3 linked regions of the Nitrosospira lacus genome follow. Each later gene encodes a partner of the first gene's protein in a complex. Links are inferred from orthologs where the notes say so. Each region holds a gene or a part of one and is shown in the gene's direction. Other genes may lie near its edges. The genes, in order: EBAPG3_RS12660, pnp and eno.

Region 1 (5,519 bases):
CAATAAAGTAGCGATGGTAATTGATTTGCGCGCTCAAAGCACACGTAGATTTCAGTTTTCAGTTTCGTAGCGTCCGCTTGCCGGAATAGCCATAGTCGAAACCTGATTGAAACTTAATTTTCCGGTTCTGCTTGGAAAGAAAGCAGGACCCCCAGTGACAAGCCAGAGAAATAGTCATCTTTAACAAGCAGCCCGACACCATGATCAAAGTTGCCTGACTAAAAAAGTTCTCGTATACGTGCGTCGGACACAGTCTCCCTCGCGCGTAGGCTGTCTGCCCGTGACCAGAGCGCGGGAGGCATAAAATGAAACGTATGTTATTTAATGCGACACAGCCGGAAGAACTCCGTGTCGCCATTGTAGACGGTCAGAAGCTTATTGATCTCGACATTGAATCCGCCGGCAAGGAACAACGCAAGAGCAATATTTACAAGGCAGTCATCACCCGTCTCGAGCCCAGTCTCGAAGCCGCCTTTGTTGAGTATGGCGGCGAACGCCACGGTTTTCTTCCATTCAAGGAAATTTCCCGCTCTTACTTCAAGGACAATGCCGATCCGGCCCGTGTTCGCGTTCAGGATGTGCTCCATGAAGGTCAGGAACTCATCGTACAGGTGGATAAGGACGAACGCGGAACTAAAGGTGCTGCGCTTACTACCTATATCTCGCTGGCGGGCCGCCATCTGGTTCTGATGCCCAACAATCCGCGCGGCGGCGGTGTGTCACGCCGCATCGAAGGCGAAGATCGGGCGGAACTGCGTGACGTAATGTCACAATTGAATGTCCCTCCGGGCATGAGTATTATCGCCCGCACCGCGGGAATAGGACGCAGTGAAGAAGAACTGCAGTGGGATCTGAATTATCTGCTACAACTGTGGCGGGCCATTGAAGATGCCTCAAAAAATCAAAGCGGCGCTTTCCTGATTTACCAGGAAAGCAGTCTTGTGATCCGCGCCATCCGTGATTACTTTCATCAGGAGATCGGCGAAATCCTGATTGATACCGAAAGCATCTATGAGCAGGCCTGTCAGTTCATGAGTCATGTCATGCCCGCCAACGTTAGCCGCGTCAAGCTCTATCGCGACGATGTACCGTTATTTTCACGTTTCCAGATCGAGCACCAAATTGAAACGGCCTATTCACGCCAGGTGACGCTACCCTCGGGCGGCGCAATCGTTATCGACCATACCGAAGCCTTGGTATCGGTCGATGTAAATTCCGCACGTGCCACGCGCGGATCCGATATCGAGCAAACCGCGCTGAACACCAATTTGGAGGCCGCCGATGAAATTGCACGGCAATTGCGCCTGCGTGACTTGGGCGGATTGGTGGTAATTGACTTTATCGATATGGAAATCACGCGCAATCAGCGGGAGGTGGAGAATCGGCTGCATGAATCACTACGTTATGATCGTGCTCGCGTGCAGATGGGTAAGATTTCCCGTTTTGGCCTGCTCGAATTGTCGCGCCAGCGCTTGCGCCCTTCGCTGGGTGAGAGCAGTTACATTTCTTGCCCGCGTTGCCATGGCACAGGACACATTCGTGGTACCGATTCCTCCGCATTGCATATCCTCCGGATCATCCAGGAGGAGGCGATGAAGGAGAACACCGCCGTGCTTCACGCCCAGGTACCGGTTGATGTCGCCACCTATCTGCTGAATGAAAAACGGGCGGAAATACATGCCATCGAAGCACGATTGAAGGTAAATGTCATATTAATTCCAAACATTCACCTGGAGACACCGAACTACAATATCACCCGTTTGCGCCATGACGATGTAAAGCTTGGTGAAGTTCAAACCAGCTATCAAATGGTAGAGAAACCGGCACAGGAAATTGCTCTGCCGTCGGCCGCACAGGAAGCCAAACCCGCACGGCAGCAGGCAGCGGTGCGCGGCATCACGCCATCACAGCCGGCTCCGGTGCGCGAGCAAAAACCGCCGCACCGGGAACCCCAGCAACTCTCGTTTCTGGATAAGATATTTGGCTGGTTCAAGCAAATGAGTGGTGAAGAAAGGAAAGTTCACCCGGAACAGGTCACGACCCACCCCCAGCGGCCGGAGCGCGGACGCGGGCGACGCGATCGCGTCCGTGAGGGACGCGATGGTGATTACAATGAAAAACTGCCACGTGGCAATCAGCGCGCACGTGACGAGCGCGGCGGCGAGGCTCCGGGTGTTTCGGGTCCAGCCAGGGAAACAGCGGCTCAGCGGCCCGAGCGTGGCGAAGCCAAACTTCAGGGCGAACGATCCGCTCAAAAAAAACAGCAGCGCGCACCGCGTGAAGAGAAAATTCGGATCGACGCCAAGTTATCTGCGGGGGAAGAGCGACCAGCGACCGAAGATTCCTTGCAGCAAAGCGAGGACGGCGGACGCCGCCGGCGTCGTGGCGGAAGACAGCGTGATCGGGGTGAACGCTCAGAACGCATTCCGCACGAAAGTAAACAAGCCGGTGGGCGAGACCTCCCTCCACAGCAGGCGGGCAGTCAGGCTACGCTCGAAAAAAGCCTTCCACCGACGGCAGTCGCTATTCCTGAACCCATACAGGAGACATCAGAGCCTATTGTTGCTTCTTCTTCGCCTGCAATGGAGTTGCGCCCAGAACCGGAAACCACAACCACTCCCGCATCATTGCAAATGGAGAAGACTATACCCCCGGCAGCGGAGCCAGCAGTACAGGATGAATCATTGGAACCGCGCAGTATTCCGATACTGGTTGAGCCGGAAACCGCGTCAGGCATACAGCCGCCCACGCAGGAATCCGTTCTGGAGCCTTCGTCAGCCAATGCGCCCTCTTCCGCCACCGCGGTCCTGAAACCCTTCAAGAATGAAGCGGAAGTAGAGGATGAAATTCCTGTGCCAATGATCCAGTCAACATTCGTACCGGAACGGGTACAATCCCCGCAGCATCAAGCACCGCATGCAGCCGAAACACCGAATCTGGCTGAAAGTGGGTTGATAATGATAGAGACCACTCCGGAAAAAATAAGACCCACGGAGGCCAATGTGGTGGACGAACCGGCTCCGGCGGAGCGGCGGCGCAAAAGACCTGCTCCAACACCATTAGTGGAACATGATGAACCGTTAGTACAGATCGAGACACATAAATAGATAAGCATCCTTATCAGTAGATAAACAACCCCCTCCCCAAGGGGGCGGTACATTATTCATAATGCGTCGGCTGTTGCAACGCCGCAGGCGGAGGGAGTTTGTCCCAAGGAGATAAAAGGCGGAGAATTGCTTCCACCTTTTATCTCACCGTGAAGAGTCTTGCAGCAGATGGATTATGCAATTGCTCCCAAGGGACCGCTCAAAAGATAAGAATCAATTGGCGCAAGGAATCTTTACGAATCATCGCGCTAAACAAACAGATAAGCGGCTAACTGCGGAATTCAGGTTTTATTCCTTTTTCATTGCGAATTTCATCAAGCAGCCCACGCCCCGCTTCCTCTACCAAATTCAGGACGTGCTCAAAGCCCTGTTGTCCACCAAAATAAGGATCGGGTATCTCTGTTATACCTTCAGAAAACTGTTTGCTATATTGCATCAGCAGCCCTAGCTTGTGGCTGTATTGAGGCGGGCATTCCCGCTTGAGTACGGCAAGATTCCCCCTGTCCATCGCCAGAATATAATGATAAACCTCGAAATCCCTCTCATGTATCTGCCGTGCACGTAATTCCCTGGCGTCATAGCCTCGGCGCACGGCTGCTCTTTGGGCCCTTTCATCCGGCGGTTCGCCAATGTGAAAATCATGGGTACCGGCGGAATCGATATGAACCGCTTCTTCAAAACCGGCGGCCCTGACCTGGTGTCTGAACACCGCCTCCGCAGTGGGTGAACGGCAAATATTGCCCATGCAGACAAAAAGAACTTTAATCATCATATTTCCAATCAATACGTTACAATCCATTTTTCACACCCGGCACAGGGTATGCAAGTTCCTCATGAATCTGATTCACACCTGCTTGCTTATGAGAGAGCTGTGCCCATTCCAAAGTGTACCAAAGATGAGAGATAATTTGGGTGGACCAGAACGTCCGGCCGCATGCCCTGCGGCACAAGCTTCCTGATCGCGACCTTGTCAGGGATAATCAGCATGCAATGACCACGCTGGGCAAGGAATAAATCGAGAAGTAAGATAAAGCCTATGCCCCGCCCCCGATATCCCTCCCTGTTTCAGGTCAACACTCGTGTTTATTTGTCGGAGCACGCCGCCGGGTTAGCTCATCCGGCGACTCTGGATGACATTCCGGACCGTGCGCTGGACGAATGGGTCCAGGCTGGCTTCGACTTGATCTGGTTCCTCGGGGTCTGGCAGACAGGACCCGCTGGCCGACGAGTGTCGAAGTCCAACTCGGAATGGCTGAAGGAATTTCATCAGATACTCCCCGACTTACGCCCATCTGATATCTGTGGTTCCTGCTTCGCGATTCAAGACTATCGGGTGCATGATGAATTTGGTGGAAACGAGGCTCTCGACCGGCTCCGTCAGCGCCTTGGAAACCGCGGCCTGCGCCTGATTCTCGATTTCGTACCGAACCATACTGCACTCGATCATCCCTGGGTAAGTGAGCACCCGGATTACTATGTCTGGGGAAGCAAGAAACAGCTGGCTGCTGAACCACATAATTATTGCCGGACAGAGACGAGTGAAGGAGAACTTATTCTTGCCCATGGGCGCGATCCTTATTTCGCTGGCTGGCCGGACACACTCCAGTTGAACTACGGCAACCCCGCCGTCCGGCAGGCCATGAACAGGGAATTGCGGAGAATCGCCACCCAATGCGACGGCGTGCGCTGCGATATGGCGATGCTGGTGCTGCCCGAAGTCTTCGAAAGGACATGGGGGATTGCCGCGGAGCCCTTTTGGCCATGGGTGACAAAGACCGTTCGTGATGAAATCACGGATTTTCTATTTCTCGCCGAAGTGTACTGGGACCTGGAATCGATGCTCCAACAGCAGGGATTTGACTATACCTATGACAAGCGGCTTTATGATCATCTGCATGAAATGCACGTACCCCCGCTACGGAAACACTTCCTGACCAGCCTGAATTTCCAGGACAAACTGGTGCGTTTCCTTGAAAACCATGACGAGCCGCGCGCGGCGGCAGCCTTCTCTCCGGAAACCCACCGCCCGGCGGCGATCATCACGTATCTGGCACCGGGATTGCGTTTTTTCCATCAGGGGCAATTCGAGGGCTGCAAGATACGAGTTCCGGTCCATTTGCGGCGGAGACCGGCGGAGCCAGTGGATCATGCTCTCGCCGAATTCTATGCGGCACTGCTTGAGTGCGTGCGAGTTCCGGTCTTTCGAGAAGGCGAGTGGCGGTTGCTCGAGTGCCGTCCCGCTTGGGATGGCAACTGGACCTCAGACTGCTTCGTCGCCTATTCCTGGATTGGAAAGGACGGAGAAAGGAGCTTGGTTGCAGTCAACTACTCGGATCACCAAAGCCAGTGTTATGTCGTAATTCCGTGGATCGGCCTCGAAGGACAAATGTGGCAACTGAGCGATCGAATGGG
Region 2 (5,189 bases), 2.0 Mb from region 1 along the record:
AGCGGGGTTATTTTTCGGTCCGCACGCGATTGAATCGGTTATTTTTGCTGATTGAGCGCATCGCCTCGCCTTTCGAGCCATTCATTCCACCTTTTCTGCGTCGCATCGCATTAAAGCGTGCGGAGCACTGGATAGTGGAGCGGCTTAACGGTGAGTGCGGACTGGGAGCGATCTTTCCGGCGATGGTAAATGCCAGCGAAGCGCTGGCATTGCTGGGCTATCCCTATGAGCATCCGTATCGAGAGCAATGCCGCAGGGCACTCAGGGGACTGCTGGTGGATGAAGGCGAACGCGTATGGTGTCAGCCATGCACATCGCCGGTATGGGATACCGTGTTGACGAGTCTTGCATTACAGGAGGGTATGGGTATAGACGAGAAGCCCATCCGCAAGGCTCTCGACTGGCTGATTCCCAATCAGATACTCGACGCACCCGCCGACTGGCAGGAAGAGCATCCCGGCCTGAGCGGCGGTGGATGGGCTTTTCAGTACGCCAACCCTCATTACCCGGATCTGGATGACACCGCTGCGGTTGGATGGGCATTGCATCAGGCGGATCCGCAAGCTTATCGCGAAAGCATCGTACGCGCGGCGGACTGGCTCGCGGGCATGCAGTCCAGCAACGGTGGTTTTGCGGCTTTCGACAGCGACAATACCTATTACTACCTGAACGAAATTCCGTTTGCCGACCATGGTGCCCTGCTTGATCCCCCCACCAGCGACGTCACTGCCCGCTGTACAGGTTTTCTGGCGCTACACGGTGACTCCCGGCATAAGGATGCGGTGGAACGGGGGTTGGCCTACCTGTTCCGCGAGCAGGAGCCCAGCGGAGCTTGGTTCGGGCGCTGGGGGAGCAATTATATATACGGTACTTGGTCGGTACTGGAAGCTTTCCGGTTGGCGCGTGTGGATTCTGGACACCTTGCTGTTCGCCGCGCGGTACAGTGGTTAAAATCCGTGCAACGCGATGATGGAGGCTGGGGTGAGGGCAACGATTCGTACTCGGAACCCCAAAAAGCGGGATATTTCGAGACGAGTACATCTTTCCAGACGGCTTGGGCGCTGCTCGGTCTGATGGCAGCAGGTGAGGGACAAAGCCATGAAGTATCACGTGGCATAGCCTACCTGTTGCATGAGCAGGATAGCGATGGCCTGTGGCATGAACCCTGGTTTACCGCCCCGGGCTTCCCGCGAGTTTTCTATCTTAAATATCATGGGTACACGAGTTATTTTCCGTTGTGGGCTTTGGCTAGATTTCAGGCGCTGACCCGGAAACCTCCTGCGTGAAGGGAGTGGGTATCGTCACCGCAATGCGGGTGGAGGCTCGGTGCGTTACTTCACTCCACTTGCCGTTTAACAAAAGAATCAGCCTGGGAGAAAGCGCGGCGATATGGCTCTGCGGTATAGGCGCGGAGGCGGCTCGCGAAGCGGCGGACGGCCTGAGAGCAGGCGGGGCTACTGCCCTCATGAGTTTCGGGCTTGCCGGCGCATTGGATTCCAGTCTGCGGCCGGGCGATCTGGTGTTGCCAGAGTCGATTTATGGCGGACGCTTATTGCCCATTGATTTGGGCTGGCGTGCTCGCCTGCGGCAGCGACTTCCCGCCCGCTTGAGGGTGGCGGGTGGCATGCTGGCGGCGAGTACGCAGATGCTGACTTCAGCAACCGCAAAGCGTGAATTGGCACAGGCTACTGGAGCTTGTGCAGTGGATATGGAAAGCGGCGCAGTGGCGGAGGCCGCCGCGCATGCCGGGTTGCCATTCCTGACGGTGCGCGCAATCTCGGACCCGGTGGAGTTTTCACCCCCTTCGATTCTGCTTGGCGCGATACGCCGCGACGGAAGTCCCGACTTGGCGCGCCTGCTGCCGTTATTGCTGCGGCGATCCGTGACGCTCGGCACGTTACTTCGTCTCGGGGTGGATTCCCGTGCTGCGTGCTCCACGTTAGCCACAGTGGTACGCTACGCAGACAGAGAAATGGGGCTCGCCTCGACGCGTTCCGCTCTTGAAACGGATTAGCGTGGAGAAAAATATGGAAATCCTGGGCGAATTCCTGCCACGCAAGTGGATTGCATCATTTATGGTAAAAAATATTTCATCATGGAAAATCAATGGGTGCCGCTTATTCAAATCACATCAGCAATAAAATAAAGTCATCAAATTGCTTGAGAATTCACGCTGTTAAAGAGTAAAATACCGGCCTTTCGTATCAGGCATTTAATGGAGAGTACGCATGCCAATCACAACCGATCAAAAAGCACAAGTGGTGCGCGAGTATCAGCGTGCCGTTGGAGATACGGGTTCTCCCGAAGTGCAAGTGGCGTTATTGACCACTCGTATCAATGATCTGGCAAATCATTTCAAGGCGCACGTCAAGGATCATCACTCCCGTCGCGGGTTATTGCGTATGGTCAGCCGCCGCCGCAAGTTGCTCGATTACCTCAAGCGCAGCAGCACTGATAGTTATCGTACGTTGATCGAGCGTCTCGGCTTGCGGAAATAGATTATCGATCCCTGATACGGGGAACTGCGGAGCACATGAAAACTCTTGTCCTTGCGATAGACGATAGGACGCATTTCATGCTGGAACGGATTAATCGCAGCAGGCGGGAACGATTTTTTCAAAAAAAGGGTAGTTAATTGAAATCAATCAAGAAAAGTATTACCTATGGGCGTCATCAACTAACGCTGGAGACCGGGGAGATAGCAAGACAAGCGCACGGGGCGGTGATGGTTACCATGGACGACACCGTGGTGCTGGTGACTGCGGTGGGCGCAAAAAATGCCAAGCAGGGTCAAGATTTTTTTCCGTTGACGGTGGATTACCAGGAAAGAAGCTATGCCGCGGGTAGAATACCCGGCAGTTTCTTTAAGCGTGAAGGCCGTCCTTCCGAAAAAGAAATTCTTACTTCCCGCCTTATTGATCGTCCCATCCGTCCCCTGTTTCCAGAACGTTTTTACAATGAAGTACAGATCGTGGCCACCGTCCTATCATCCGATAACGAGGTGGACGCGGATATACCCGCGCTGGTAGGCGCCTCGGCTGCGCTTGTGCTTTCCGGCATCCCCTTCGATGGTCCTATTGGCGCCGCGCGAGTCGGTTATATCAACGGGGAGTATGTCCTGAATCCCACCACGACCGAACTGAAGCAAACCCAGTTGAATCTGGTGGTAGCGGGTACGCAACAAGCTGTGCTGATGGTGGAATCTGAAGCATTGGAATTATCCGAAGACATCATGCTGGGGGCGGTCATGTACGGTCATCAGCAAATGCAGGCGGTAATCAGCGCCATCAATGAATTGGCCGACGAGGCAGGTGTTACCGCATGGGACTGGATACCTGCGGAAACGGATACCGCGCTGACCGATAAAATTGCGGAGCTGGCGGAAAAGGATTTGCGCGGTGCATTCCAATTGAAGCAGAAACAGGCAAGATCCGAGGCCATAGATAACATCTGGAGAAAAGTTTTTGCTGAAGTCGGAGTCGACACAGAAGATGGGCCGGATGGGCAGGCTGTAAAGGAGGCTTGCTTTGCTCTCGAATCAAAAATAGTGCGTTCCCAGATTCTCGATGGCGAGCCTCGCATAGATGGGCGAGATACGCGTACCGTTCGTCCCATTACGATCCGCAATGGTTTGTTACCCCGCACTCATGGCTCCGCCTTGTTTACTCGCGGAGAAACCCAAGCGCTGGTGATTGCAACCTTGGGCACAGGGCGGGACGAACAAAAAATCGATGCCTTGCAGGGAGATTATTCCGAGCGTTTCATGCTTCACTACAATATGCCGCCCTATGCAACGGGCGAAACGGGTCGTGTAGGCACGCCCAAGCGCCGCGAAATCGGGCATGGACGGCTGGCCAAAAGAGCCTTGGTTGCGGTACTGCCTTCTGCCGAGGAGTTTGGGTATTCGCTAAGGGTCGTATCGGAGATTACCGAGTCGAATGGTTCGAGTTCCATGGCGTCGGTCTGCGGTGGCTGTCTTGCGTTAATGGATGCTGGCGTGCCATTGAAAGCGCATGTGGCGGGTATTGCCATGGGGCTCATTAAAGAGGGCAACCGCTTTGCGGTGCTGACCGATATTCTCGGGGATGAAGATCACTTGGGTGATATGGACTTCAAAGTGGCGGGTACCGAGAAAGGTATCACCGCCCTGCAGATGGATATCAAGATTCAGGGTATCACCAAGGATATTCTGCTTGCCGCGCTGATACAGGCCAAGGAAGGACGCATCCACATTCTTCAAATTATGAAGCAGGCGCTGCCTTCAACGCGCGAAGATATTTCCGAACATGCGCCGCGTATCATTAAAATTAAAATCAATCCCGAAAAAATCCGTGATGTAATTGGCAAAGGTGGTGCGGTAATCCGTGCACTGACTGAAGAAACCGGAACTACCATCGATATCGCTGACGATGGCACCGTTATGATAGCCTGTATTAACGCCGAAGGCGGCGAGGTGGCAAAAAAACGTATTGAAGACATCACCGCCGAGGTGGAAGTGGGCAGAATATACGACGGGACCGTATTGAAACTTCTGGATTTCGGCGCGATTGTTAGCGTTCTTCCAGGCAAGGATGGTTTGTTGCATATCTCGCAAATTGCCAACGAGCGTGTCAATAGTGTCGCCGATCATCTCAAGGAAGGTCAAGCGGTGCGGGTCAAGGTCCTGGAGGCCGACGACAAGGGACGGCTACGTCTTAGCATGAAGGCAGTCGCCATGGAGGGTGCTGATAGCACTGCTTCATAAGCTCCTTTTTACGACTAGTCATAAAAAAAGCCTCTATCAGATAGAGGCTTTTTTTTCATGGAAAAGATAATTTGTGACAACAGGCAGATAATACAAACCTGTGGAAAACACCATCAATTTTATTTGGCTACTTGTTTTTCCCTTATCTCATCGAGAGTCTTGCAGTCGATGCAGAGAGTAGCAGTGGGGCGGGCTTCAAGGCGCTTCAGGCCAATTTCAATCCCGCAACTATCGCAATAACCATAATCGCCAGCGTCTATTTTGGCAATGGTCTCATCAATTTTCTTGATCAACTTGCGTTCGCGGTCACGATTGCGTAATTCCAGCGCCATATCCGACTCCTGACTGGCCCGATCGTTAGGGTCGGCAAAAATAGTCGCTTCATCCTGCATGGTATGCACCGTGCGATCTATATCCTGTCCTAATTCGGTTTTAATACCTTCCA
Region 3 (5,116 bases), 1.0 Mb from region 1 along the record:
CCCCCTACCCGGTCATTGCCCTGACCACCGAATGGCATACGCGTGAGGGACAACTGGAAGTTCGCGACGCCAAGTCGGATCTCGGTGGCAGCATGCGGCTGGGCGGACAGGAATGCGTGCTGAAAGACGGATCGCTGGTAAGGAAAATTTATGGAGCGGATAAAATCATAGAACGCCATCGCCATCGTTATGAAGTCAACAATGAATATATTCCCCGATTGGAGCAGGCGGGGCTGCGCATAGGCGCCGTGTCGGCGGGGGAAGGCTTATGTGAAATGGTCGAGTTGCCGCAAACCGAGCATCCCTGGTTCGTCGCCTGCCAGTTCCATCCGGAATTTACCTCCACGCCCAAATCGGGTCATCCATTGTTCACGGCATTTATCAAAGCGGCCATTGATTTCGCGGAAAAGCATGTCGCGTCAGAGGCGATAGCTCCAGGTAAATTGAAAAACATCGCCTAAGTACCCAACAGTTTTAATAAAGTTTTATATATTGCCTATGAACCATTCCGGTCTGGTGCCCATGCAGGATGGGTAATGCACGGTCGTTGCCCGTCAAAACTTGCGCCACATCGCCGACTGATCCCCTTGCATGCCCCGCCGTTACGCTGAAGCCGGTCTGCCTCAAGGCTTGAGCCGGAAGGGATGAAGCAAGCGACGGGACGGTGAGGGTTGAAACAAGCTGAATGATGGGTTGCACTGGACGCCACCCATCCTACGGAAAACTTAATAAATTTAAATAAATGACCCAGGGAAAAACAGTATGAGTGCAATTGTAGATGTCATCGCGCGTGAAATTCTTGATTCACGCGGCAACCCCACCGTTGAAGCGGATGTGTTGCTCGAATCCGGCGTACTGGGGAGGGCTGCCGTGCCTTCCGGCGCGTCCGTCGGTACTCGGGAAGCGGTCGAATTGCGCGATGGGGATGCTCAGCGCTATTTCGGCAAGGGCGTGTTGAAAGCGGTGGAAAACGTCAATACCGAGATTGCCGAAGCCATCATGGGGCTGGATGCCATGGAGCAGACTTTTATTGACCGGACGCTGATTGATCTCGACGGCAGCGGCAATAAATCAAGACTCGGCGCCAACGCGGTTCTTGCGGTTTCACTGGCGGTGGCAAAAGCTGCGGCGGAGGAATCGGGGTTGCCTTTATATCGCTATCTGGGAGGCGCCGGATCGATGTCCATGCCCGTGCCCATGATGAATATCGTCAATGGCGGTGCCCATGCCAATAACAGGCTCGACATGCAGGAGTTCGTCATTATTCCCTTGGGGGCGCAAAGTTTTCGCGAAGCGTTGCGTTGCGGCGCCGAAATATTTCATACATTGAAGAGCCTGCTGGACGGCAGGGGGATTAACACGGCAGTGGGCGACGAAGGCGGATTCGCTCCAAGCCTGGCTAACAACGAGGCGGCGTTGCAACTGATCGTGGAGGCCATCGAGAAGGCGGGTTATTTGCCGGGCCCGGATGTGGCCATCGGGTTGGATTGCGCCAGCTCGGAATTCTTCCGTGACGGGAAATACCATCTGGCATCGGACGGATTGAGCCTGAGCTCCGCGCAATTTGTCGATTACCTCGCTTCCTGGGTCGACAAGTATCCTATCATCAGCATCGAGGACGGCATGAGCGAGCACGACTGGGATGGCTGGAAGCTGCTGACCGGCAGACTTGGAAAATCGGTGCAACTGGTCGGGGATGACATCTTCGTGACCAATAGCGGCATCCTCAAAGAAGGCATAGCACAAGGGATCGCGAATTCCATCCTTATCAAAGTCAACCAGATCGGCACGCTTACCGAAACCTTTGCCGCCATAGAGACCGCGAAGCGGGCGGGCTATACGTCGGTGATTTCGCATCGTTCCGGCGAAACCGAAGATACCACCATCGCTGATATCGCTGTCGCCACCAACGCGCTGCAAATCAAGACTGGTTCGCTGTCCCGCTCTGACCGGCTGGCCAAATACAACCAGCTGCTGCGCATAGAGGAAGATCTCGGTGACGCCGCAAGCTACCCGGGACGGGGCGCCTACTACCAGCTGCGATAAGGGCATTCCCGTAATCCAAGGAGTTAGCGCCAACTCCTTGAAGCATGCAGGCAAGGCAAGTTCCGGTGAAAGCGGGGGGGGGGCAGGCAGGAGTCACTCGTGTAAATGGTGATTGCCGGCAGCCTGCCGGATTTAAAGAAAATGGGCTGCAAAGCGTCTGGCCGGTTCATATTTCACCGCTTTTTCGGCCAATAGAGCAACTATTGGCCTTCAAGATCGTCAAAATCTGTCCTCGCCCAGCCATTTTTTCGCTTCGATTCTTCAAGTCCGACAGACTGCCAGAGATATTCAAGTGAAAGTACTGCTGAGTCTTATACTTATTGCCTTGATTGCCCTGCTGCAGTATCCGCTATGGCTGGGCAAGGGAAGTTGGCTGAAAGTATGGGAGTTTGATCAGCAACTGCTGTCACAGCATGAAATCAACCAGAAATTGCAAATCCGAAACACCACGCTGGACGCGGAAGTGCGCGATCTCAAGCAGGGGTCCGACGCCATCGAAGAGCGTGCCCGTAGCGAACTGGGCATGATCAGGAAAGATGAAATTTTTTTCCACCTGCTGGAAGATAAAAAAAATACCTTGCAGGCTGACAAGATGGGTGAAGAACCCTTGAGGCAGTAAAGAGCCGATACGCCTCTGTTTTACAGGGCAGTCCGCACTTACGCCACGTCAGCGCAAGCCAATACCAGCGGCATTCAAGCAGGCCGTTGCTGGTTTGGACCGGGTCTTCCCGATTACCTTCGCAACGAGATTCATGGCATTTTCCCGCCACCCCGAAATCCGTCCTTCCCTCTCAGTCCGATTCTCCGCTTCGGTTCTCAAGTCTGACAGCCTGGTGGCCAGCATGGAAGAGTCATCGTATTCTTGCTATTCTTGCTTCATGGACGATCCGCCTTATACTCTTTCGACCAGAAAAACCGGGGCAACTGAAACCTTTCCAGTGATGGCAATCAAATAGCGGGATAAAACCATGCATCTGCTTCTAATAGTGGGTATTGCCCTCGCCATAGGCGTTGTGGGGTTCGCTCTGCAGAACAACGTGCCGGTGACGGTGTCCATGGCCTTGTGGAGCTTTGATGGTTCTCTGGCTCTGGTGCTGCTGCTCGCCATGGGTCTGGGGGTGCTCATTGCCGGACTGCTGTCATCGCCGAGCATGATAAAGAGCCGATGGGCGCGTGCGCGGCTTCGAAGTCAGGTTTCGCGCCTGGAACAGGACAAAATAGTGCTGGAGCGGCGTATTGTCGAACTGGAAGCCGAGCTCGAGAGGCTGGCGCCAAGACCGCTTCAGGAAGAGCCGCAACGCTTCCCCGGCTTAAGGTCCCTGTTACTGGGAGGCCCTGGAAAACCCGAAGAATGAATCATTACACATGCATGATCGCCCCGGGGTTGTCAGCCGGCTGCGGGACGGGAGCGCGGTTACCTCGCTGCGGTGCGGCAAGGCGGCCGAACGACTCAAACCGCCATTCAGGCGGGCGGCGTGTTCTTTACCGTTATCAGTTCGATCAGCACGGATTCAGCGCCGTCGGCAAGCCAGATTTGCTTATCCTGAATAGTACAGCTTAAGCGCATACCGCGTTGCGCCTGATTTGCGATGGCCCGGCTGGCTTCAAGTGGCAGATTGATTACGGTCAGGTTCCTGATCTGTTCGAGTTTGCCGCGGCATTGACTCCACCACGTGTCGGCAATACGGCCGCCATAGGTGTAAATGAACACCTGCCTGGCGCGGCCACAGGCTTTGCGGACCAGTTTCTCATCCGGAAGGCCCACATCTATCCAGAATTCGATGGCCCCCGTCAAATCCCTTTGCCAGAGGTCGGGTTCATCACATGTGCTCAGACCATTGCCAAATGACAGTGCTTCATGGGCGTGGAGCGCGAAGGCCAGTAATCTCACCATCATGCGCTCATCGGTTTCCGACGGATGGCGGGCGAGCGTGAGCGCGTGATCCCGATAATAATTGCGATCCAGGTCCGCAATTTGCAGATCGGCTTTAAAAATGGTTGCTCCAAGAGCCATATTAGTAGAAGTCGTTATGCACTATTTGATAATTCAGAATCGTTAATCCATGTAGGGAATCCCTGACAAGACATTCATCTACGCTTACATCATGTTTTAACATTCCCTGACAGACGCTCATTGATCTGCATGTTACTTTTTACCCGGTTGCAAGTCATATATCAGAGCTCTCAGGCATGCGATCGACGACTTTTATACCGAGACTGCCGTCGAGCTGGCCAACGATCCTGACACAACTCCTAAGAATAAACGATAAATGCGCAAAATAAATTCCGATCAATAAAAGAAGTTATTGTGCAAACCAATAAATCCCGGAGAAGTTAAACATGGAACGTCTTACCATATCGCTTAATAATCAACTCGCCAAGCAGTTTGATGCTGTAATGCATAAGCGCGGTTATTTCAATCGCTCGGAAGCCATGCGTGACCTGATACGAGACCTGCTTGATACCGCCCACTCGGAGGATCATGCCGAAGGTCACTGTATTGCCACGCTCAGCTATATATACAGTCATCATGAGAGTGAACTGGCCAGCTCGCTTACCGCGGTGCAACATGATCATCATGACCTCACGCTATCGACTATGCATGTGCACATGGATCATGACAATTGCCTGGAAGTAACCGTTCTAAGCGGGACTATCAAGAATGTAAAAGATTTTGCCAATCATATTATCGCTACACGCGGGGTACGGCATGGCAGGCTGCATCTTTTGCCGATCGAGATCGAACAAGAGCAGTATTCTCCTGATTCAGTACTGCATGTTCATAGTGCCGCTCTTGCGTGATTAGCGAAATCAAGCAATACGGGCAAAGCGGCTCCAAATACCTGATATCATATTGGCATAAACTGGCTATTCCAGCAATTTGTGCTCGGCCACATAGCGGATTAATTGGGCATTGTTCTGCATGTTCATTTTTTCCAGGATGCGGGCGCGGTAAGTACTCACGGTTTTAGAGCTTAACGCCAGTTTTTGCGAAATTTCGATTAAAGATACGCCGAGGGCGATAAGCTTGAGGACATTGAGTTCCCGATCGGAAAGCGTGGAATGCGGC

The links.
Region 2: the proteins of EBAPG3_RS12660 (region 1) and pnp are in contact, whole or in part, in a cryo-EM structure (PDB 9QH0), measured with the Escherichia coli proteins. The link is inferred for Nitrosospira lacus from one-to-one orthologs.
Region 3: the proteins of EBAPG3_RS12660 (region 1) and eno are in contact, whole or in part, in a solved structure (PDB 2FYM), measured with the Escherichia coli proteins. The link is inferred for Nitrosospira lacus from one-to-one orthologs.

Annotation. Positions count from the first base shown.
Region 1 is NZ_CP021106.3:2,777,534-2,783,052, forward strand. What follows is about bases 1-3,307. They hold EBAPG3_RS12660 (Rne/Rng family ribonuclease), read left to right. Parts: upstream 1-305; coding sequence 306-3,107; downstream 3,108-3,307. In the rest of the region: EBAPG3_RS12665 (low molecular weight protein-tyrosine-phosphatase), read right to left, coding at 3,376-3,876; EBAPG3_RS12670 (alpha-amylase family glycosyl hydrolase), read left to right, coding at 4,144-5,519. UniProt on the Escherichia coli protein: Endoribonuclease that plays a central role in RNA processing and decay. Required for the maturation of 5S and 16S rRNAs and the majority of tRNAs. Also involved in the degradation of most mRNAs.
Region 2 is NZ_CP021106.3:807,293-812,481, forward strand. The notes cover bases 2,213-5,189. They hold pnp (polyribonucleotide nucleotidyltransferase), read left to right. Parts: upstream 2,213-2,635; coding sequence 2,636-4,744; downstream 4,745-5,189. Other genes in these bases: rpsO (30S ribosomal protein S15), read left to right, coding at 2,229-2,498; dksA (RNA polymerase-binding protein DksA), read right to left, coding at 4,864-5,189. Outside these bases: shc (squalene--hopene cyclase), read left to right, coding at 1-1,286; EBAPG3_RS03605 (phosphorylase family protein), read left to right, coding at 1,283-2,014. UniProt on the Escherichia coli protein: Involved in mRNA degradation. Catalyzes the phosphorolysis of single-stranded polyribonucleotides processively in the 3'- to 5'-direction. Also involved, along with RNase II, in tRNA processing.
Region 3 is NZ_CP021106.3:1,738,257-1,743,372, forward strand. What follows is about bases 1-2,904. They hold eno (phosphopyruvate hydratase), read left to right. Parts: upstream 1-762; coding sequence 763-2,046; downstream 2,047-2,904. Other genes in these bases: EBAPG3_RS07735 (CTP synthase), read left to right, coding at 1-461; ftsB (cell division protein FtsB), read left to right, coding at 2,339-2,665. Outside these bases: EBAPG3_RS07755 (LapA family protein), read left to right, coding at 3,015-3,401; EBAPG3_RS07760 (YaeQ family protein), read right to left, coding at 3,509-4,060; nickel-responsive transcriptional regulator NikR, read left to right, coding at 4,387-4,848; EBAPG3_RS07770 (response regulator), read right to left, coding at 4,915-5,116. UniProt on the Escherichia coli protein: Catalyzes the reversible conversion of 2-phosphoglycerate (2-PG) into phosphoenolpyruvate (PEP). It is essential for the degradation of carbohydrates via glycolysis.